Regions from separate parts of the Janthinobacterium sp. 1_2014MBL_MicDiv genome, predicted to be linked through region 2. Evidence: predicted binding sites of a transcription regulator. Region 2 holds the regulator's gene; each other region holds the start of a gene.
The links. Region 2 encodes FNR, which switches genes on or off when oxygen is low (the NO sensors DNR and NnrR bind a similar motif). Its sites were predicted from a motif close to TTGATNNNNATCAA; they were not measured.
Positions count from the first base shown of each region.

Region 1: a site for FNR is predicted at 4,123-4,136, ahead of YQ44_RS15770 (bacteriohemerythrin). Genes of this name have one in related genera too.
Region 3: a site for FNR is predicted at 4,262-4,275, ahead of YQ44_RS20810 (glycine-rich domain-containing protein). Genes of this name have one in related genera too.

Region 1 covers NZ_CP011319.1:3,653,057-3,660,630, forward strand. The annotation lists gene YQ44_RS15760 (sigma-70 family RNA polymerase sigma factor) at 1-407, opposite strand, end outside; gene YQ44_RS15765 (PepSY domain-containing protein) at 687-3,224, shown strand; gene YQ44_RS29030 (hypothetical protein) at 3,353-3,538, shown strand; gene YQ44_RS29035 (hypothetical protein) at 3,737-3,892, shown strand; gene YQ44_RS15770 (bacteriohemerythrin) at 4,212-4,610, shown strand; gene YQ44_RS15775 (hypothetical protein) at 4,611-5,480, opposite strand; gene YQ44_RS15780 (TonB-dependent siderophore receptor) at 5,793-7,574, shown strand, end outside.
Region 2 covers NZ_CP011319.1:6,167,415-6,174,988, reverse strand. The annotation lists gene ccoG (cytochrome c oxidase accessory protein CcoG) at 1-1,364, shown strand, start outside; gene YQ44_RS26815 (FixH family protein) at 1,420-1,944, shown strand; gene fnr (fumarate/nitrate reduction transcriptional regulator Fnr) at 2,070-2,828, opposite strand; gene YQ44_RS26805 (response regulator) at 3,079-6,153, shown strand; gene YQ44_RS26800 (TOBE domain-containing protein) at 6,249-7,016, opposite strand; gene YQ44_RS26795 (sulfate/molybdate ABC transporter ATP-binding protein) at 7,057-7,574, opposite strand, start outside.
Region 3 covers NZ_CP011319.1:4,814,701-4,822,274, reverse strand. The annotation lists gene YQ44_RS20835 (CDP-6-deoxy-delta-3,4-glucoseen reductase) at 42-1,067, opposite strand; gene YQ44_RS20830 (SDR family oxidoreductase) at 1,080-1,997, shown strand; gene YQ44_RS20825 (hypothetical protein) at 2,082-2,342, shown strand; gene YQ44_RS20820 (hypothetical protein) at 2,557-2,826, shown strand; gene YQ44_RS20815 (hypothetical protein) at 3,069-3,308, shown strand; gene YQ44_RS20810 (glycine-rich domain-containing protein) at 3,396-4,142, opposite strand; gene YQ44_RS20805 (CHASE domain-containing protein) at 4,333-6,177, opposite strand; gene YQ44_RS20800 (glutamine--tRNA ligase/YqeY domain fusion protein) at 6,387-7,574, opposite strand, start outside.

The DNA.
Region 1 (7,574 bases), 2.5 Mb from region 2:
GTAAGGCCATCCATCTGCGCCAGCAGAAACGCCTGGCGCGCACGCGGCGACAGCGTGTCGAGCATGGCGTCGATGCGGCACAGGGTTTCGACGACGAGCGCCCGCTCCTCGGGCGACGGCGCCGTCAGCTCGGGCCGGCTGGCGAGGGCGGCCAGGAACGTGCGCTCCAGGGTCAGGCGGCGCCAGTGATTGACGAGCAAGCCATTGGCGACCGTGCTCAGGTAGGCACGCGGTTCGCGCAGGCTGTCGGCCGACTGCGTGGCCAGCATGCGCACGAAGGTGTCTTGCGCCAGGTCCGCCGCACCGTCGCGGCAACCGAGCTTGCGCCATAGCCAGTTATACAGCCAGCCATGATGGCTACTGTACAGGTCACTGAAAACGTCGAGGGAGGGAGAAATGGTGGACACGGGCAAACAAACAAAGGGGCTGCCAAACTTGCCGGTCAAGTGGGTCAGCACTGCATCATGATCACGAATGAGAATGATTTTCATTTTCACACAATTTCACGACGATGTAAATTATCAAGACGTCATCTGCAGCATGCCGGGGCGCGAACCGCGCCTTCCGCGCAACAGCTGGCCACCCTGCCATCATTTGCGAATGATTCTCGTTTGCGTTAAAATGCCAGCCTTCCACCATCGTCCCTGCCATGCCTGACGCCCATGGCTGCACTATCGAAAGCCGCCATGACCTCCTCTTCCTCCCTGCCCCAGCCGCAACTGCGCGCCGCTGCCGACGATGCGCAGGACGCCAGCCAGGCCAGCCAGGCGCCCGCCGCCAGCGCGAAACGGCGCGCATGGCACTGGAGCTGGAAGCAGGTGTGGTTTCAATTGCACTGGTTTATCGGCATCACGGCCGGTACGGTGCTGGTGATCATCGGCTTGAGCGGCGCCACGCTGGCCTTCAAGGATGAATTGCTGGACCTCATGAACCCTGGCGTGCGCCATGTCGCCGTGGAAACGCGCGCGCCGCTGACGCCGGCCCAGCTGGGCCGCCTCGCCGAGACGGAACACGGCCAGCGCGTCGCCTCGATCACCATGTATGCGGAAGCGGGCGCGGCTCCCCGTTTGTTCTTCGCGCCGAAGAACGGCCAGCGGCGCGGCGAGTCCATTTACGTCCATCCGTACACGGGCGCGACGCAGCCGGCGCTGGTGGGCGCGGGCTTTTTCGAGTGGACGGAATCGCTGCACCGCTGGCTGCTGCTGCCGCGCGATCCGGGCCGCCAGGTGGCGGGCGCGCTGGCCCTGTGCCTGCTGGGCCTGGCCTTGTCCGGCCTGTACTTGCGCTGGCCGCGCCGACCGCTGGACTGGCGCACCTGGCTGACCTTCGATCCGGCCCTGAAAGGCCGCTCCTTCCTGTGGAATCTGCATGCCGTGGCCGGCACCTGGTGCCTGGTCGTGTATGTGGCGCTGACCCTGACGGGCATCTACTGGAGCTACGACGTGGTGCGCGACCATGTCGACGCCTGGGCCGGCAAGCCGCCCCGCGTGGCGCAGGCGCCGGCGAAAAAGGGACCGGCCAGGGAGAAAAAAGACATGCCCGCCGTCGACATCGGCCTGGCCTGGAGCACCTTCCAGCAACACGCCGCCGGCTGGACCCTGGCCAGCGTGCGCCTGCCCACGCGCGCCGGCGACGCCGTGCAATTCACGTGGCTGGCCAGCGACGCGCCGCACGAGCGGGCGCGCAGCCGCCTGTCCATTTCCCCGGCCGACGGCACGATCACGAAAAACGAGCCGTACAGCCAGCAGGCGCTGGGTGCGCGCCTCGTCAACATCATTTATCCGCTGCACATGGGCACGTATTTTGGCTTGCCGGGCCGCATCATCGTCACCTTGGCCAGCCTCGGCCTGCCCCTGTTCGCCATCACGGGCTGGATGCTGTACCTGGGCCGCCGCAAGGCCAAGCGGGCCGTGCAGGCGCAGCGCGCCATGCTGGGCGCCGGCGCGCCAGGCAAGGCGAACACGGGCCTGCCCACGCTGGTGGCCTACGCCAGCCAGTCGGGCCAGGCCGAGCGCCTGGCGCTGGAAAGCGCGCGCGCCCTGCAGCAGGCGGGCGTGGCCGTCGACGTGCAATCGCTCGACCAGCTCGATCCCGCGCAATTGCGCCAGTATGAACGGGCCCTGATCGTCGCCAGCACCTTTGGCGAAGGCGAAGCGCCGGACGGCACGCGCCGCTTCGCGCGTCTGCTGCGGCAAACGGCGGGCTCGCCGCTGGCGGGCCTGGAATTCGGCATGCTGGCCCTGGGCGACCGCCATTACAGCGCCTTCTGCGGCTTTGGCCACGCGCTGGACCAGCAGCTGCGCGCGCTGGGCGCCACTGCCCTATTCCCCCTGATCGAAGTGGACAAGCACGACGCGCAAGCGCTGGCCGACTGGTCCAACGCGCTGGCCCGCTGCAGCGGCAGTGCCATCGACGCCATCGGCGTGCAGGAAGCCGCCTCGTATGACGAGTGGCGCCTGGTGCGCCGCGTGCTGCTCAACCCGGGCAGCCTGGGCGGCGAACTGCATGAAATCACGTTGACGGGCCCGGCCGGCGCCAGCTGGGAAGCGGGCGCGCTGGCGGAAATCATTCCTTGCAATGCAGATGGCAGCGATGGCGACGCGCAGGCTGCGCCGCATGCGCCGCGCAGCTACTCGCTGGCCTCGCTGCCGCAGGATGGCGAACTGCAATTGCTGGTGCGCCAGGAACGCCATGCGGGCGCGGCCAACGAGGGCCATGGCCTGGCCTCCGGCTGGCTGACGCGCTTCGCGCCGCTGGATGGCCCCATCCGCCTGCGCCTGCAAGCCAACCCCGCCTTCGCCCCGGCCCTGGCGGATGTGCCCTGCATCTATATCGGCAACGGTTCCGGACTGGCCGGCCTGCGTTCGCACTTGCGCGCGCGCAAGCAGGCGGGGCTGGCCCGCAACTGGCTGCTGTTCGGCGAGCGCCAGCAAGCCGTCGACAGCATCTGCGCCGCCGAGCTGGAAGGCTGGCTGCGGGACGGCCACCTGGCGCGCCTGGACCGCGTCTTTTCGCGCGATGACCAGCGCGAGTACGTGCAAGACCGCCTGCGCGCCAGCACGGATGACTTGCGCGCGTGGCTGGAACAGGGCGCCATCGTCTACGTGTGCGGCAGCCTGCACGGCATGGCGGCAGGAATCGATGCTGTGCTGCAAGAAATTCTGGGCCAGGATGGCGTCGACGCCCTGATGATGGCCGGGCGCTACCGCCGCGACGTGTATTGAGCCAGCACAAGGCGGTGGCCGGACCGCCCGCCAGTGTGGTCCGGCGCACAGTCAGGGCCAGCCATCGGCATACAGTGGGGGCATGGCGGCAGGTGCGCCGCCCCCACTCCCTGTCTGCGAGGTCTCCCATGAAAAACCCCTGGATGAGCATGTACCTGAGCGCCGCCAACCGCATCGCCAACACGGCGCGCGGTCACGCCACGGCGGCCGTCAAGCGCGAAGCGGCGAAAAATACCCGGCAATTGACGCAAGTGTGGTTCGATTCCTTCCTGCCGGCTGCAGGCAAGCCGCGCCGCGGCCGCAAGGCCAAATAGCGCTCAAGCAAGCCACGCCGGCGGGCAGCTTGATGCAGTGCGTCACAGCAATTAGTTGAACTTTCAATCAAGTGAACTAAACTGCAAGCATGGTGATACGTAAGGCGTACGCAGTCAAAATACGTCGCCGGCTACGTAAATGGAGTGACCGGCAGGCGCCGCATCCCCGCGCCGCCGCCGGGACACCGGGAGACGATCATGTTGACGCTCAAAGTGCTGGCCTGCCTTGCCCTGTCGGCCCTGTTGCTGGTCCCCCTCGTGCTCAGGGATGCCATGCAGACGTCGGCAGTGCAACAGCTGCAGGTGCCCAATGTGGATGCACAAGGCATGTTTGCCCACTGGCCCAGGCACTAAAAGGACGTGCGGCTGAGATACGCGCGGCTGAGAAAACACCGCTGGCCGCGTTGCCTTGACTTGCCGTACTAGCGTACTGCCTGCGTCAAGGACGCCTTGCCAGCCGCGTTTTTCAGCGGCGCTCGCTCGTGGCTTGCCTCTTTTTAAAAGCCGTTTTTTTGCGGGTGGGGATGTGCTCCCCCTCTCATTTATTTTCTCCGTCTTTCCCGCATCCCCTCTTCATCACATTTTTGATCCAGATCATGGATTTCCACCTTCGCTGCGTCCACACTGGAACAGTCCGCCTTGCATCGCAACGGACTTAACCGGGAGTATCGGCATGGGAAAATCGCACTGGAAGGATGAGATGGCGCTGGGCGTGCCCGCCATCGACGAGGCGCACGAAGCGCTGTTTGCGGAACTGGCGCGGCTGGCGCACCTGAGCGACCAGCACTTCAGCGTGGCGTTCCGCGAGCTGATCGCGGCCGTCGAGCGCGATTTCCGCGAGGAAGAGGATTTGATGGAGCAGATCGGTTTTCCCTCGCTGGCGAACCACCGCGAACAGCATGCGCGCGTGCTCAGCGGCTTGCACCATGCGTGGGCCGCCGTCGACGAGGGCGACCTGGCACAGGGACGCCATGCGCTGTCGCTATTGCCGCAATGGCTGATCTTTCACCAGGCCACCATGGACCTGGCCCTGGCGGCGGCGCTGGAACTCGTGCAGCGCCAGCCGCAATGACTACAGCAGCAGGACCGTGGCCTGCTCGGGCAAGACGACGCGGTAATGGCCTGGATATTTATCCTCGCCATCGAAGATCTTGCAAAACACGGGCGCGTTGATATCGTTGACGGCCGGCTCGTTCATGGGCAAGGTGGCGATCAGCTGCTCCCCATCCATCAGGTGCAGTGCACCGCCCCGCTCGGCCGCGCAAAAAGCCAGCGACTGCACTTCGCTGGCGAACGGCCGCTTGTACCACGGCGTGATGGCGCGCACGGCGCGCCGCGCGTCCCGCAACACCTGGCCGACGCGCGTCACGTTCCATGCGTCGCGCGCGACGGCAGGCTGGATCACGATGTTCGCCGTCAACTCGCCCCTGCCCTTATTCACCAGGAAACTGCCATCCTGCGCGGCGATATCGTCGTTGAGGGGCACGACGAACACCCCGCCTTCGGCGACCTTGATCGGCAGCGGCGCGCCATTGCCCACCAGGGCCACGCGCACGTCGTCGATGGTCGCGCTCAGCTTGGCGGGAATCAGGCGCAGGGCCATGACCACGCTGCCGCTCGACACTTGCCACACTTTCCTGGCCGTCTGATAACTGTCCCGGTACGCCATGAAGCGCACGCGCGGCGCCTTCGCATCGCTATTGGCCGTGATCGTCACCGTTTGCGAGGGCAAGGCTTCCACGGCCGGGACTGGCGCCGGCACCGCGGCGGGATCGGTCGCCGGCATAGGCGCCGCGACTGCGGCGGGCACAGGCTCGGCCACGGCGGGCGGCACGCTGGCACTGTGCTGCGGCGCGGAAACCGCCGGCGGCGGCGCGAGCTCCTGGGCCTGGCCCAGCGAGACGACACACAACCATCCTGCACAGGCTATCCATGTACGCATGCATTTCTTTCATTAAGGAAAATATTTTGTCAGCGCCTGCATTATCGCAGAAGCCCCGCCAACGCGCCGCTACCGGCCCGCATGCACTCTCTTGGTGCACACGCTTGATTATTTGGCAAATACCACTTATATTGATAATGATTCTTATTCACGAATCGTGACAGGAATCATGCACGTCCTTTCCACCGCCATGCGCGGTGGAACTGCTATCCAAGCCAGATTCCGGGCCAGCGTCATGCCATCCCCCCAGCTACTGCGCACCTCGCCAGACGAGATAGGAACACCCACGACTAAAAATATTCCAGGAAAATGATGCAATCGACTACCACCGTCTTCTCTTCTTCGCGCCAGCCCGCCTTGCGCCCCCTCCCCCACCTGCTACAGATCGCCCTGCTCAGCCTTGCCGCCGGCGTGGCCGTGCCGGCGCTGGCGGCCGACACGGCGCCGGCCGACACCGCCGCGACCATGCCGGCCGTTACCGTGATAGGCCAGTCGACGGCGACGACGGAAGGCACGCAGTCGTACACGGCGGGCGAAACGCGCAGCGCCACGCGCATGGAGCTGTCGCTGCGCGAGACGCCGCAATCGGTCAGCGTCATCACGCGCCAGCTGCTCGATGACCTGGGCGCCGTGCGCCTGGACCAGGCGCTGGCGCAAACGACGGGCATCCAGGTAGGCCAGAACGATACGGAGCGCACGACGTTTTACGCGCGCGGCTTCGGCATCAACAATATCCAGATCGACGGCATGGCGCGCGGCGGCAATGCGCCGCTGCAAGACACGATCCTATACGACCGCATCGAAGTGATACGCGGCGCCACGGGCTTGATGGGCGGCAAGGGCGACCCGTCGGCCACCATCAACATGGTACGCAAGCGGCCGACCAGGGAATTCCAGGCCAGCGCCGGCCTCATCATGGGTCGCTGGGACGACCAGCGCTTCGAGGCCGACCTCTCCACGCCCCTGAATGCGGACGGCAGCGTGCGCGCCCGCACCGCCCTGGCCTGGCAAAAACGCGATTCCTACCTGGACATGTACCACGAACGCAAGACGGTCGGCATGGTCATCGTCGAGGCGGACTTGCGTCCTGGCAGCCTGCTGACGGCGGGCGTCGACTTCCAGGATAACAAGCCCACGGGCGCCACCTGGGGCGCCGTGCCCTACTGGAACGCGGATGGCAGCCTGGCCAACTTGCCGCGCAATACCAGCTTCACGACGCCATGGAGCACCTGGGCCAACAAGCAGCACACGGTCTTCACTTCGTTGGACCAGCGCCTGCCCGGCAACTGGAATATGCACCTCGGTTATGCGCGCACGGAAAGCACGAACCGCACCACCGTCGCCTACGCGGGCGCCGGCCATCCCGACCCGGCCACGGGTGCAGGCATGCGCCTGTGGACGGGCGCCTGGGGCGCCGGCAAGAACACGGGCGACAATTTCGACGTCTACGCCAGCGGCCCCTTCACCTTGCTGGGGCGCAAGCACACGGCCATCGTCGGCTGGAACGGCGGCAACCAGCGCGCACGCTCGCTGGGCGGCGAGGCGGAAATCAATTACCCGGACTTCATCCCCGATTACCGCAGCTGGACGGGCAACATTCCCCGTCCCGTGTTCCACCCGGACGGCTCGCACACGGAAACGGTGACGCGCCTGGCGGGCGGCTACGTGGCCACGCGCCTGAGCCTGGCCGACCCGCTGCACGTGATCATCGGCGCGCGCAGCAGCACCTACCGCACGGACACGCGCAGCTACAACACGCAAGGCGTATACACGGGCAGCGGCGACTTCGCGGAAACGCGCAATGAAGTCACGCCGTATGTGGGCGCCGTGTTCGACATCAGCAAGCAATATTCGGCGTATGCCAGCTTCACGCAACTGTTCAATCCGCAGACGAGCAAGGACCGCAACGACAAGTTCTTGCCGCCGGAAACGGGCGACAACGCCGAACTGGGCATCAAGGGCGAATTCTATGACGGCAAGCTGAACGCCTCGGCCGCCCTGTTCCACACGAAGAAAAAGAACCTCGCCGAACTCGACCGCTCGGTGCCGCCCGGCTTCCTGCTGCCCGACGGCAGCCAAGCCATGGTGGCCAAT
Region 2 (7,574 bases):
AGATGTATGCGGCCCGCGAGCAAATCTACCCTCGCGAGGCCAAAGGACGCTACGCTACCTGGCGATGGGTATGCGTTTGGCTTACCCAGCTCGCGTTCTACGGCTTGCCGTGGCTGACGTGGAATGGCAGGCAAGCCCTGCTGTTCGACCTGACCACGCGCAAGTTCTACATTTTCGGCGTCGTGCTGTGGCCCCAGGATTTCATCTACCTGGCGGCCCTGCTGATCATCTGTGCGTATCTGCTGTTCCTCGTCACGGCCATCGCCGGACGGGTATGGTGCGGGTTTTCGTGCCCGCAAACGGTGTACACGGAAATCTTCCTGTGGGTCGAACGCAAGATCGAGGGCACGCGCAGCGCGCGCATGGCCCTCGACAAGCAGGGCCCGTCGCTGCGCAAGACGGCCAAGAAGACGGCCAAGCACCTGGTGTGGGGCGCCATCGCCCTGTGGACGGGCTTTACCTTCGTCGGCTACTTCACGCCGATCAAGGAACTCGCCCATTCCGTGCAAACGCTGAACTTCGGCCCGTGGGAATGGTTCTGGGTGCTGTTCTACAGCCTGGCCACCTATGGCAACGCGGGCTGGCTGCGCGAGCAGGTGTGCAAATACATGTGCCCCTACGCGCGCTTCCAGAGCGCCATGTTCGACCAGGACACCCTGATCATCACCTATGACGCCAAGCGGGGCGAACCGCGCGGTGCGTTGAGCAAGAAGGCCGGCAACAACGACAAGCTGGGCGACTGCATCGACTGTACCCTGTGCGTGCAGGTGTGTCCGACCGGCATCGATATCCGCAACGGCCTGCAGTATGAATGCATCGGCTGCGCCGCCTGCGTCGATGCCTGCAACAGCGTGATGGACAAGGTCGACCGGCCACGCGGACTGGTACGCTACAGTACCGACCATGCGATGGAAAACAACTTCGACTCGAAGCAGATCCGCCAGCGCGCCATGCGCCCGCGCGTGCTGATCTACACCTCCATCCTGGCCCTGATCATCATCGCCGTGTGTACCTCGCTGGCCCTGCGCACGCCGCTGAAGATGGACGTCATCCGCGACCGCGGCTCGATGGGGCGCGAAGTGGAAGATGGCATGATCGAGAACGTCTACCGCCTGCAGATCATGAACACTTCGGAGCAAAGCCAGAGCTTCAGGATCAGCGTTGCCGGCTTGCCGGGCCTGACCTTGCTGACGCGCGATGAAGTGACCTTGCAGGCAACGGAAACGCTGGGCTGGCCGATCCGCCTGCGCGTGCCGCACGGCGTGGGAGAGAAGGGCTCGAACAAGATCACGATCGAGCTGCAGTCGCTGGACGACCCGTCGCTGCACGTGCGCGAAAGCGCCGTGTTCATCGTGCCACGTTAAGCAGGAAAGGCGGCAGGAATCCCCGTGTTCTTGCCGCCGTCACAAGGAGAAAACAATGTCCGACAGTCTGAAACTGCAAGCCCCCGCCGCGCCCTGGTACAAGCACCGCTGGCCATGGCTGCTGATGATCGGTCCCGGGCTGTCCGTCGTCGTCGGCAGCTTCATGGGCTATATCGCGTTTACGCAACCCGACGCGCTGGTGGTGGGCGACTATTACAAGCAGGGCAAGGCCATCAACCAGGACTTGCGGCGCGATACGGCCGCCAGCAACCTGGCCATGTCGACCAGCCTGGCGTACGACGTGGCGCAAGCACGCCTGACGGGTTCCGTGCACAGCTTCGGCAAGGCTTACCAGGCGCCGCTGCAGCTGCACCTGGCGCACGCGACCTTGCCGGAAAAGGATATCAAGCTGCTGGTGCAGCCCGACGCCATGGGCAACTTCTCGGTGGCGCTGCCGATGCTCGAGCGCAGCCGCTGGCAGGTGCTGGTGGAAAACAATACGCGCGAGTGGCGCCTGTCGGGCATCTGGACCTGGCCCGCGCAGCGCAGCATCGCGCTGCATGCGGACGAGGAACTGTAAGGCACTGCGCCGGGGAAAACCGTGGCGGGCGCCAGTGATGGGCGGCCGAGCAGCGCAGCTGTGCCGGTGTACAGCGCGCAGCGCAAGCCACAAAGCGCGACGCGCAGCAGGTTTTGACAGTGCCGTTATTTGCAGGTGTCGGTGCCGGCCGTAATGGCTTTTAATTTTGCCGGCTGCAGGATCTCGATCTCGCGGTTCGACACGCGCAGCCAGCCTTCCTTCTTGAACTTCGACAGCAAGCGGCTGACGCTCTCGATGGTCAGGCCCAGGTAGTTGCCGATTTCCTCGCGCGACATGCGCAACTGGAAGTTGCTGCCCGAATAGCCGCGCGCCTCGTAGCGCGACGCCAGGTTGACGATGAAGGCGGCAAAACGCTGCGTCGCCTGCATATTGCCCAGCAACAGCATCACGCTTTGCTCGCGCGTGATTTCCTGGCTCATCATGCGGTGGAAATGGCGCAGCAGGGTGGGCATATTGCCCAGCAATTGTTCCAGGCTGGAAAACGGGATTTCACACACTTCGCTGTCTTCCAGCGCCACGGCATTGCAGTGGTGGCGGTCGGCGCTGATGGCGTCCATGCCCAGCAGTTCGCCAGCCATCTGGAAGCCCGTCACCTGCTCTTCGCCGCCCGGATTGATCTGGTAAGTCTTGAAGTGGCCCAGGCGGATCGCGTACAGGTTCTGGAACGAGTCGCCGATGCGGAACAGCGAGGCGCCGCGCGCGACCTTGCGGCGACGGCCGATAATCTGGTCCAGCCTGTCCATGTCGCCCACGTCGAGGCCCATCGGCAGGCACAATTGATGCATGCTGCACGTCGAGCAGCGCGCACGCAACGCTTCCACGTTCACGGCGGGCAAGGCTGGAGAGAGTAGCGCTTCTGTCATGTCATTACCTTTTTGAAAATGCAATAACAAGTTTACTGCATAGCGCGCTTGCCTGTGCCATTTTCCCCGTCATTCACGCTAATTTCGCTGAATAAACGACGTCCTGCATTTAATTTTATGGCAACATCGTCAATTGCTGCTTTGACGGCGGGAATTTACGCGGCCGGCGCTTGCCAAGTTGCTGTATTGATAGGAAAATTCCTGACAGCATTATCTGCCGCCTGTCCCTTCGGGGACTGAAAAGGAAATCATGAAGCCTCTCGGCATTAAAGCAAAAGTCGCGCTGGCCACCAGCCTGACCTCGATCGCCATGATCGCCCTGGTCACCATGATCCAGGTCAAGCACATGCGCGACGATTTCACGCAAGTGCTGCTGGTCCAGCAAACGGCCCTGATCGAGCGCACGGCCGAAGAGCTCGACGACAAGTTGGCGATGCTGCTCGACATCATCACCCAGACGGCGCGCCACCAGCCGCCCGCCCTCATGGCCGACGCCGGCGCATTGCGCGAGTACTACACGCAGCGCGCCATGCTGGCCCTGTTCGACGACGTGCTGGTGCTCGACACGCAGGGCAAGGTGGTGGCCAACGTGCCCGAGGTGCCGGGACGCAACGGCACCGACGTGACGGACCGCGATTACTTCCATACCGTCATGCGCACGAAACAGGCGATGATCACGCAACCGATGCTGGGCAAGACCAGCCACTTGCCCATCGTGCAGATGGTCGCGCCCGTGCTGGACAAGAACGGCGCCGTGGCCGGCATCGTGATCGGCGTGCTGCGCCTGTACAAGGACAATATGCTGGGCCACCTGCGCACGGCCAAGGTGGGCAAGAGCGGCTATTACTTCATCCTCACGCGCGAAGCCGTGCCGCGCTACGTGCTGTACCCCGATACCAGCCGCCTGCTGCAGCCGCGCGCGCCGAACGCCAACCAGACCACCACGCAGCTGCTGAAAGAAGACGGCGAAGGCAGCATGGTCAGCACCAACAGCCGCGGCATCACGGCCGTCAACAGCTTCAAGCGATTGAAATCCGTGAACTGGCTGCTGGCCGCCTCGTTGCCCGTGGCCGACGCGTTCGAGCCGTTCAACGGCGTACTGTCACGGCTGGTACTCTGGAGCATCTGCGCCTCGCTGCTGGCCGCGGCCGTGCTGGGCTGGGTCACCGTGCGCCTGCTGTCGCCGCTGGTGCGCCTGCGCGACACCCTGCTGTCGCTGCGCGCCTCGGGCAACCGCTTCACCCCCGTGCCGGTGCAGCAGCGCGACGAGATCGGCGAGCTGACGGAAGCGTTCAACGGCCTGATGGGCGAGCGCGACCGGCTGCAGCACGAGCTCGAGGCGCGCGCGGCGGAGCTGGAGCAGGAGCGCGACCGGGCCGAGGCGGCCAACCGCGCGAAGAGCGATTTCGTGGCCAACATGAGCCATGAAATCCGCACACCGCTCAATGCCGTGCTGGGCATGGTGTATTTGCTCGGCAATACCAAGCTCAACACCGAGCAGCGCAAGTACCTGACCATGGTACGCGTGGCGGGCCAGTCGTTATTGGGCATCCTCAACGATGTGCTCGATTTTTCCAAGATCGAGGCGCGCCGCATGGATCTGTCTCCCGTCGAGTTCGACCTCGATGAAGTCATGAATACCCTCGCCACGACGATGACCATGAATGCCGGCGAGAAAGAACTCGAGCTGGCCATCGCCGTCGAACCCGACGTGCCGCGCCGCCTCGTCGGCGACGCCCAGCGGCTGCAGCAAATCCTCGTCAACCTGGCCGGCAATGCCATCAAGTTTACCGAGAGCGGCGAAGTGGTGGTGGCCGTCAGCCTGGCCGAAAGCAGGAACGAGCGGGCCTGGCTGCGCTTCGAAGTGCGCGACACGGGCATCGGCATGACGGCCCAGCAGCAGGCCCAGCTGTTTACGGCCTTCTCGCAGGGCGACCAGAGCATCACGCGGCGCTTCGGCGGCACGGGCCTGGGCCTGGCCATCAGCAAGCACTTGATCCATATGATGGGCGGCGAGATCGCCGTGGCCAGCAGCGAAGGCAAGGGCAGCCGCTTCTGGTTCAGCGTGCCGTTCGACGTGCTGGCCCTGCCCGCCGAGGCGCGCCGCACGCCGTCGCTGGGGCCGCTGCGCCTGCTGGTGGCCGACGACAACCGCACCACGCGCGAGCTGATCGTCAAGCTGATCGAAGCGTGGGGCTGGGCCGCCGACGAAGTGGACTCGGGCTTTGCCGCCATCGAGCTGTACCGCGAACGCCTGGCGCAGCAGCAGCCCTACGACGTGGTGCTGGCCGACTGGCACATGCCCGTCATGGATGGCCTGGCCACGGCCAAGGCCATCCGCCAGGCCGCGTCCGGCCAGCGCCAGCCCATCGTGGTGATGGTCAACGCCTTCGCGCGCAACCACCTGGAAGAAATCTCCAGCGCGGCCGAAGCCGACGTGGTGCTGATGAAGCCGATCACGGGGTCGAGCCTGTTCGACGCCCTGCACCAGGCGCTGATCGCCAAGAACGATGGCGGCGAGCAACGCATGCTGCAGCAGCCGCTGGGCACGGAACTGGCCGGCGTGCATTTCCTGCTGGTGGAAGACAATCATCTGAACCAGGCCGTGGCGCGCGGCATCCTCGAGCACATGGGCGCCACGCTGGACGTGGTGGGCGACGGCTTGCAGGCCGTGGAACGGCTGCGCACGGAAGCGCTGCGCTACGACATCGTGCTGATGGACATGCAGATGCCCATCATGGACGGCTTCAGCGCCACCCACATCATCCGCACGGAACTGCGCCTGCAGCTGCCCGTGATCGCCATGACGGCCGGCGTGCTCGCTTCCGAACGCGAACGCTGCATGACGGCCGGCATCACCGATTTCATCGCCAAGCCCGTGGTGGTGGAAGAGATGATGGACGTCATCCTGCGCCACCTGCCGAAACGCCCGCAGGCGCAGGCCGCCGAAGCGGCGCCGCCCGCCGATGACGAGGTGTTTTCCATGGCGCCGCTGATGCGCGTGATGGGACGCGACGCCAAGGGCCGCGGCGTGCTGCGGCGCATGGTCGAAGACGCGCTGAACAAGGGCATGACGCCCGTGCGCGAGGCGGAAACGGCCTTGCAGGCGGGACGCCACAGCGACGTGGCGCGCATCCTGCACGGCTTGCGCGGCTCCGTCGGGACCCTGGGCACGAAGCGGCTGATACGCGCCGCCTTCGCCACCGAGGAAGCCATCGATGCCGGCCGTTTCGACGCAGTGGCGGCGCTGCTGGCGACGGTGGGAAGCGAGCTGGAACAGGCGCTGGCGGCAGCGCGCGAGTGGCTGGCACGATTGAAAGAGTAGGTCGGATGAGCGCGCAGGCGCGTAATCCGACATGATCGGCCGACAATGTTGTCGGATCACGCGCGGCGTTGCCGCGCTAATCCGACCTACGCAATTTATGCCGGCACACCCAAAATCACGCTGGAGGCCTTGAAGATCGCCGTCACGCTGCTGCCGATCTCGATGCCCAGGTCCGTGCTGCTCTGGTTCGTGATGATGGCGGCGATGGTGCCGCCGCGCGGCAGGTCCAGCACCACTTCCGTGTTGACGGCGCCCGTCTGCACGCGCGTGACGGTGCCGGCCAGCTGGTTGCGCGCGGAAAAGCGCGCGCCCTCGCTGTCGGCCACGAGGATGATCGACGAAGCCTTGATCAGCGCGAACGCTTCCACGCCGGCGGCCAGGCCCAGGCTTTCGCTGCTGTCGTGCGTGACGATGGCGACGATCTGCTGGCCACCCGGCAATTCCAGCGTGACTTCGTCGTTGACGGCGCCCACCTTGATGTCGGCTACCTTGCCGAGGAATTGATTGCGTGCCGTGGTTTTCATGGCCATTCTCCGTATGAGTAAAAGATCGTCGGCGATGCCTTCCGCCTGGCTGCCCAGCTGGCGCAGATAGCGCGCATGCTCACGCTCGATGATACGGAAATTGTCGACCAGCTGGCGCCCCCTTTGCGTCAGCCGCGTGCCGCCGCCGCCCTTGCCGCCCGTCAAGCGCTCCACCAGCGGCTCGCCGGCCAGGTTGTTCATGGCGTCGATGGCGTCCCAGGCCGCCTTGTAGCTCATCTTCACAAGCTTGGCCGCCTGCGTGATGGAACCGCACTCGGCGATGGCGCCCAGCAATTCCACGCGTCCGGCGCCGCCCAGATTTTCTCCGCCCACCGTCATCCATACCGAGCCTTGCAGGCCGATTTCCGCTGCCGCCGATTTATCCAATGCGTTCACCCAATGCCTCTTCCATGCTGTCAATTTGTCCGTCGCGCAAGTAAAGCACATGTTCGCCCAGGATGCGCGCATCTTCCGGATCATGCGTGATCAGGATCATGGGCACGTCCAGGCGCTGCTGCCACTGGCTCAACTCGAGGCGCATTTTGACACGCAGGGCCGGATCGAGGGCGGCAAACGGCTCGTCGAGCAGCAGGGCGGCCGGTTCGGCCACGAGCGCCCTTGCCAGCGCCACCCTTTGGCGCTGGCCGCCGGACAACTCGTCGGGGAACTGGTGCGCCAGTTCCTGCAGGTGAAACGCGTCGAGCCAGTGCTCGACCTTGGCCAGTTTTTCGCGCGCGCGCGGATTGAACCAGCCGCGCGCCAGGCCAAAGCCCACGTTCTGGCGCACCGTCAGGTGCGGGAACAGCGCGTAGTCCTGGAACAGATAGGCGACATTGCGCTGCTGCGGCGGCAGGTTGATGCCGGCGGCGGAATCGAACAGGGTGCGCCCGTTCAGCC
Region 3 (7,574 bases), 1.4 Mb from region 2:
GCGCCGCACCAGCAGCGCCCCGCTGTCTGGAAGGTGGCTGCCTACTTGGCCAGGTCGGCTTCGGTGGTGAAGGCGTCTGCGTAGAACTCGTCGTCGGGCAGGCCGCATTGCTGCACGAAATCGCGCTTGGCCGAATCGACCATCACCGGTGCGCCGCACGCATATACCTGGTGGCCGGACAGGTCGTGCAAGTCGGCGATGACGGCCTGGTGCACGAAGCCCGTGCGGCCGCTCCACGCGTCTTCCGGCAAGGCTTCCGAGACGACGGGTACATACGTAAACTGCGGCAAGTCGGCGGCCCACTGGCGGCACAGCGCATCCATGTACAGGTCGTGCGGACGGCGGCCGCCCCAGTACAGGGTGATCGGGCGCGTCGACTGTGCATGGATCATGTGCTCGACGATGGCTTTCAGCGGGGCGAAGCCCGTGCCCGAGGCCAGCAGCACGACGGGCTTGTCGGAATCGTCGCGCAGGAAGAAGGTGCCCATCGGCCCTTCGAAGCGCAGGATGTCGCGCTCCTTCAGCGTGGTAAACACCTGGTCGGTGAACAGGCCGCCCGGGATGTGGCGGATGTGCAGGGTCACGGGGCCGCCGTCGCTCGGTGCGCTGGCCATGCTGTACGAGCGGCGCTTGCCGTCGCGCAGCATGAATTCGATATACTGTCCGGCGCGGTACTGCAGGCGCTCGCTGGCCGGCAGCTGCAGGGTCAGCACGACGACGTCGGGCGCCACTTTCTCGATCGTCGTCACGCGCGACGGCATCTTCTTGATCGGATAGTCGCTGCTGCCGGCCACTTCGCGCGCCTCGATGACGAGGTCGGCTTGCGTGGTGGCGCAGCAGAACAGGGAAAAGCCGGCCGCTTCTTCTTCCGGCGTCAGGGCGCGCTGCTGGTGCGCCTTGTGCTGTACGCTGCCGGCGACAACCTTGCCCTTGCAGGAGCCGCAGGCGCCGTTTTTACAGCCATAGGGCAAGCCCACGCCGGCGCGGATCGCTGCCGCCAGCACGGTTTCGTCCGCCTCGCAGCTGAATTGGTGGCCGCTGGGCTGAACAGTAACTTGAAAAGTCATACAATCCTTGAGATGAAAAATATGTTAATGCATTCTTTGCGCAAGCCGGTGGGGCTGCCGCGCCTGCTGATACTGGGCTGTGGCGACGTCGGCATGCGGCTGTTGCCCTTGCTGCGCGCGCGCTTTCGCGTCTTTGCCGTCACCAGCCAGCCGGGGCGCTGCGCGCAGCTGCGCGCGGCCGGCGCCGTGCCCATCGTGGCCAACCTCGACGACCGCGCCAGCCTGCAACGGCTGGCGGGGCTGGCATCCATGGTGGTGCACCTGGCGCCGCCCCTGTCGTCCGGCTTGCTGGACCGGCGCACGCGGAATCTGGCCGCCATTTTACCCGAGCATGCGCGGATGGTGTATGTGAGCACCAGCGGCGTGTATGGCGACTGCGGCGGCGCCACGGTGGCGGAAACGCGGCCCGTGGCGCCGGCCAATGCGCGCGCGAAGCGGCGCGTCGACGCGGAGCAGGTCTTGCGGGCCTGGGGCGCGCGCCGCGGCGCCAGCGTCGCCATCCTGCGCGTGCCCGGCATTTATGCGGACGACCGCTTGCCCCTGAAACGCTTGCGCGAAGGCACGCCGGCGCTGGCCGAGGCCGATGACGTGTACACCAACCATATCCACGCCGACGACCTGGCGCGCATCATCGAGCGGGCCCTGTGGCGGGGCAGGCCGGGGCGCATGTATCACGCCAGCGATGACAGCGAACTGAAAATGGCGGAATATTTCGATGCCGTGGCCGATACCTTCGGCCTGCCGCGCCCGCCGCGCCTGCCCCGGGCGGCGCTGCAGCAAGCGGTCACGCCGATGTTGCTGTCGTTCATGTCCGAGTCGCGCCGCATGGACAATCGCCGCATGAAGCGCGAGCTGGGCGTGCGCCTGCGCTACCCGCGCGTGGCCGATGCCTTGCAATCGATGTCGGACGGCAAGGCCGGCATCAGTTAAAATGGCCGGTTATTTTCGCATTTTGCACTGGCCGGCGCGCCGCGCGCCGGGCCTGACGCGCGCCATCTACTAAAGGAATACAGCATGACCACCCTCACTTACGAAGAATACCTGGACGAGGTCACCACCGTCCTGACGGAACTGTATGACCTCGATGACGAGGCCGCCATCAAGCTGGTCGTGGCAGCGCAGGATGCCGAATTTTTCGTGCCGCACGATGCACATGAGGAAATGCGCACCGTGGAGCAGGCAAAGAAAGATGCGGTGACCCTGTTCGAGCGCAAGCAGAACCGCCAGCAAACGCAGGAAAAGCAGCAGCAGCGGGTACGCCAGCAAAAGAAATGACGGCAGGCCAGCGGCGACCGCTCCTCAGGCCGCCGCTGGCATGAAGCCGCGGCGCCCCGGCGCAACACCGGGGCCCGGACTTTGATGCAGCGCAAACGTGTCAGGGCGGCGTGGCGATATGGTGGGCGATGTCGTCACATGTGCCGTGTCGGCATGGTTCTTACCGCAATTCATCGCGCTGGCCGGTCACGCGCCGGCGCGACGGGAGCAGCTGATGCATCAGATGAGTCATCCCAGCAAGGAGCAAGTGCGTGCCTACATGCGCCGCCGCGAACACGCGCGGCAGCCGCCTCCGCCACCCGATGAAATCCGCCGGCAACTGGCCTGGTGCCGCGTGGATGCCAGGACGGGCGCCGGCCTGGGCATGACGCCGGCCGGCGTGGCCGCGCGCGGCTGGCATTTATCGGCCGACATGGCCCGCCTGAGCACCCTCATGGCCATAGCCTGGTTCATGCATAGCGGTGTTGCTCATCGTAAAAATTGATGACTTGCAGCAAATTTTTCCATTTTGAGTTATCCTCTAGCACATTCCAAGTGCGTCAATTCTCTTCAATTATCACAATTTTGCTTTAAGTTACGCAAAAATCAACAATAGCGTGTATTATATTGTTTGCGGAATAAAAACCGCATAAGTGATGGCGCTTTTTAGTGTGTTTACCCTGAATTATTGCAAAAGCGACATTCGGTTTCTTTTTGCATTAATACAACAAGTACGGATTTTCGATTATGTCTCTCAAACAAATTACCTCTTTGCCTACCTACAACCCGAATCGCGTCCTCGATGCGATCATCGACAAGCTGCAGCTGAAAAATGATGCCGCCCTGTCGCGAGCACTGGAAGTGGCGCCACCCGTTATCAGCAAGATTCGTCACAACACCTTGCCGATCGGCGCCACGATCCTCATCCGCATGCATGAAATCAGCGATTTCAGCATTCGTGAGCTGCGCGAGTTGATGGCTGCCTAAGAGCGCCTGACAGACGGCAAACTGAGAGGTGCCGTCTGCGTTAGTCAAGCTTGCCGCGTGCGGCAGCCATACCTGTCTTCCGGTTTTCTATTGCGTGTCCGGGCTCAGAGTCGGACGATCTGTATAGAAGCGCCCTGTTTCCAGGCCAGTCGGGGATGACTCGACCAGCGCTGCGGCCAGTTTGCCGGGCGCGCTGGAAAAAGCGGTTTGCGCGGCACCGGTAGCGCGGCCCGAATACGCCGTCGCTTGCACCGCTGCACTGGAAAACGCCGTTTGCACGGCCCGTCCCGAATATGCCGTCGCCTGCACGGCTGCGCTGGAAAATGCCGTTTGCACGGCCCGGCCCGAGTATGCGGTCGCCTGTACCGCCGCGCTGGAAAATGCCGTCGCCTGTACTGCCGCACTGGAAAACGCCGCCTGCACGGCGCGTCCCGAATATGCCGTCTCTGCACGGATGTAATCTTCGCCGAATGTCTGCTCGTACAACTGTTTCATGCGCTCGCCCACGCGGTGGTGCGCCGCTTCGTCGTCTTCGCCGCGCAGGCCGATGTAGGGGAAATGGTGCAGGAAGTAGCCAAAGACTTGCTGGCAATCGGCCGCATATTTCAGCGTGTCGAGAATATGATAGTGCCAGAAGGTGTCGACATCCATCAGCGGCGCCGTTTCTTCCTGCGGGAACTGCTTCATGAGGATGAGGAAGCGGCGATACTCGAACTCCACCGCATTGGCCTTGTCTAGGCTCCATCCCTCGCCGGATTCCCGGTGCATCAGCTTGACCTTGATCGCGTCCAAATTCAAATCGGCAATTGCCTTGAAACTGTCGTTCGTATCCATGAATGTCCTTTGATAAACAGTGTTGGGGAAAGTACGGCGAAGAAACGGAGAGGCTGGCGGTGTGAACTCCTGGCTAGTGGCAGAGGAATGCCTGGCCCATGGCGGGCAGGCGCTGTGAGTTGTTCTACGTCAATATTGCATCTAATTACAAAATATGCAAGCTGAGCTTGCTTGAAGTGCGCCGCATCCCTCAGGCGTTGGCCCGGCTTTCTTCCTGGTAGGGGAAGCGGGTGGCATCGGCGCTCAGCGGCACGCTGACATGCACGCTCATGCCGGCGCCGGGACTGCTCTCGATATAGAAGGTGCCGCCCAGCAGCTTGATGCGTTCCTCGATGCCGACCAGGCCAAACGAGCCCAGCTTGTTGCGTCCGTCGATGGCCGCCCCCACGCCGTTGTCGCTGATGCTCATCGATACCGTGTCGCGGCACTTCTCCAGCTTGACTTGCACGCGGCTGGCATTGGCGTGCTGGGAAATGTTGCTCAGCGATTCTTGCAGGATGCGGAACAGTGCCGTCGCGCACTGGTCGCTCAAGCAAATGTCGTCATGGCTCTCGCTTACTTCGCAGGCGATGCCCGTGCGCAGGCGGAACTGCGCCACCTGCCATTCGACGGCCGCATTCACGCCCAGGTCGAGTACGGTAGGGCGCAAGTCGTTGATGATCTGGCGCACGCTCTTGATGGTGACGTCGATCTGATCCAGGGTGGAGCGGGCGCGGGCGTTCAGGCGCGGGTGGCGCCGCTGCGTGCGCGAGGCCAGCATGTCGGCGTCGATGCGCAGCACCAGCAGGTTCTGGCCCAGGTCATCGTGAATTTCGCGCGCGATGCGCTTGCGCTCCTCTTCCTTGATCTGGTCGGCATGGGCCGCCAGGCGGCGCAGTTTCTGGTGCGACAGCTGCAAGCGGATCTGGCTGGCCCGCAATTCTTCCGTCATGCCGTTCGCCATCTGGATGGCGCGCCGGCGCGACGAGGCCAGCGTGTGGAACAAGGTGTACAGCAGCATGGCGCTGGTAAAGCCGATCAGCAGGGCCAGCCACGGCAGGAAGGCGTCGAAGCGTGTATACAAGTCGTTCTTGCGCACGCTGAACAGCGCTTGCCAGACGCGGCCATTGTGCTCGATCAGCATCGTGCTGCTCAGAAACTTGCCCGAGCTGCCAGGCTGCCACCAGGGCGCGTGCAGGCCCGCCGCGCTGTCAAAAATGGGGCGCATGTCGTGCGGCAAGTCCAGCGGGGTGCGCGCTTGCGGGCCGATATCGAACAGGGTCAGGCGGACATTGCGTACCGGCATGTCGGTCAGCGTGTTGCGCACCATCGTCACCAGATCGTAGCCGATGCCGACCGAGCCCTGGTGGGCCGCGCGCCGCTGTTCCACGGTGTCGGTCGGCATGCCGATGCGGTACACGGGCAGGCGCATGGCCATGCCCGTCAGCTGCGGCCGGCTCTGCATCGGCACGGGCATGCCGGAATTGCTGATGTGACTGGAGTCGCGCGATTGCGCCAGCGCCTCGGCGATCAGGGGGCGCGCAGAGATGTCGTAGCCATATTTATCCGTGGCGCTGGCGATCGGCTCGATGTACACGAGCACGGAATAGTGTTCGCGCGGCCCGGGCGGGTGGATGGCGAAGGCGGGGTAGCCATCGCGCCCGGCCGGATAATCGCGCCGCATGGCCGCCTCGAACGCGGGATATTGCGCCGCGCTCACTTCCTGGGCGTAATTGAGATTCATCACGCCGGGAAAATTTTGCTTCAAGTCCATATTCGCCACGTAGCGGTGGAATTGCTCGCGGCTCACATGTTCGTTGGCGCGGAACAGGCTGGCCGCGCCGCGCAGCAGGTCGGCATACGATTTGACGCGCGATTCGATGTTTTGCCTAGCGTTGCGCGCCAGATTGTTGAACAGTTCGCTGGCATCGTTCTCGATCGACAGCGAGGCGGCCATGTAGAACAGCATGCCTACCATCAGCGACAGCATGAAACCGAGCAGCCACAGCGGTTTTTTTTCAGGGGATAACTGTTGCTCGCCGGCAGTAGAGGACATCGCAATCCGCATCAGGAGGTGGAATCGGGTGCCGCCTGAGGGGCGGTGGCCTTGCTGGCTTGCACAAGCACAATTGTAAATTGCTCAATAGGTGCACAATATACAAAACTATTGTTAATGTAGTCAACTGGCAATGTTTCTCTTGTAAAGCATCGGCTTGAAACGAAAAAAAACCGCCGCAGCGGTTTTTTCGTGGGTCGTCTGGCGCTTTACTTGGCAGGCTGCCAGCTGTCCTTCAGGGTGACGATGCGGTTGAAGACGGGCTTGCCCGGCTGGCTGTCGATCCGGTCGGCCGCGAAGTAGCCGTGGCGCTCGAACTGGAAGCGCTGTTCCGGCTGGGCCAGTTCCGCGCCCGGTTCCAGCCACGCTTGCACCACTTCCTTGGCCAGCGGATTCAAGGCCAGCTTGAAGTCCTTGCCGCCCGCGTCCGGCTGCGGGTCGGTAAACAGGCGGTCGTACAGGCGCACTTCGGCGGCAATCGCCGTCGGCGCGCTGACCCAGTGCATATTGCCCTTGACCTTGTAGTTGGCGCTGCCTTCCGTGCCCGACTTGCTGTCCGGGAAGTAGGTGCAATGCACGGCGATGACCTTGCCGTCGGCATCCTTGTCAAAGCCCGTGCACTCGATCACATAGCCATAGCGCAAACGCACCTTGCTGCCCGGCTTGTCGTCGATCGGCGGATACAGGCGGAAATAGCCCTTGTTCGGCACTTCCATGAAATCGTCTTCCTCGATCCACAGCTCGCGCGAGATGGGGAAGGTGCGCAGGCCGCGCTCGGGGAAGTGCGGGTGCACGGGTGCCGTGCATTCCACGCTCTCGTTTTCAGGGAAATTGTCGATGATCAGTTTCAGCGGACGCAGCACGGCCACCGTGCGCGGCGCCTTCGGGTCCAGGTCTTCGCGCAAACAGCCTTCGAGCACGCTGTAGTCGATCCAGCCGTCCGATTTCGTCACGCCCGTGCGTTCGCACATCAGCTGGATCGCTTCCGGCGTGTAGCCGCGGCGGCGCATGCCCACCAGGGTCGGCATGCGCGGGTCGTCCCAGCCGTCAACGATTTTTTCTTCCACCAGCTGGCGCAGCTTGCGCTTGCTGGTGACGATGTAGGTCAGGTTCAGGCGCGAGAATTCGAACTGGTGCGGCACCGGTTGCTGGAAGAAGCCGCCGGCGGCCAGGGTTGCCAGCAGCCAGTCGTAGAAGGGGCGGTGGTCCTGGAATTCCAGCGTGCAGATCGAATGCGTGATGTTTTCCAGCGCGTCCGAGATCGGGTGCGTGTAGTCGTACATCGGATAGATGCACCAGGCGTCGCCCGTGCGGTGGTGGTGCGCGTGGCGGATGCGGTAGATGGCCGGATCGCGCAAGTTCATGTTCGGCGAACTCATGGCATCTTCGCTCATCTT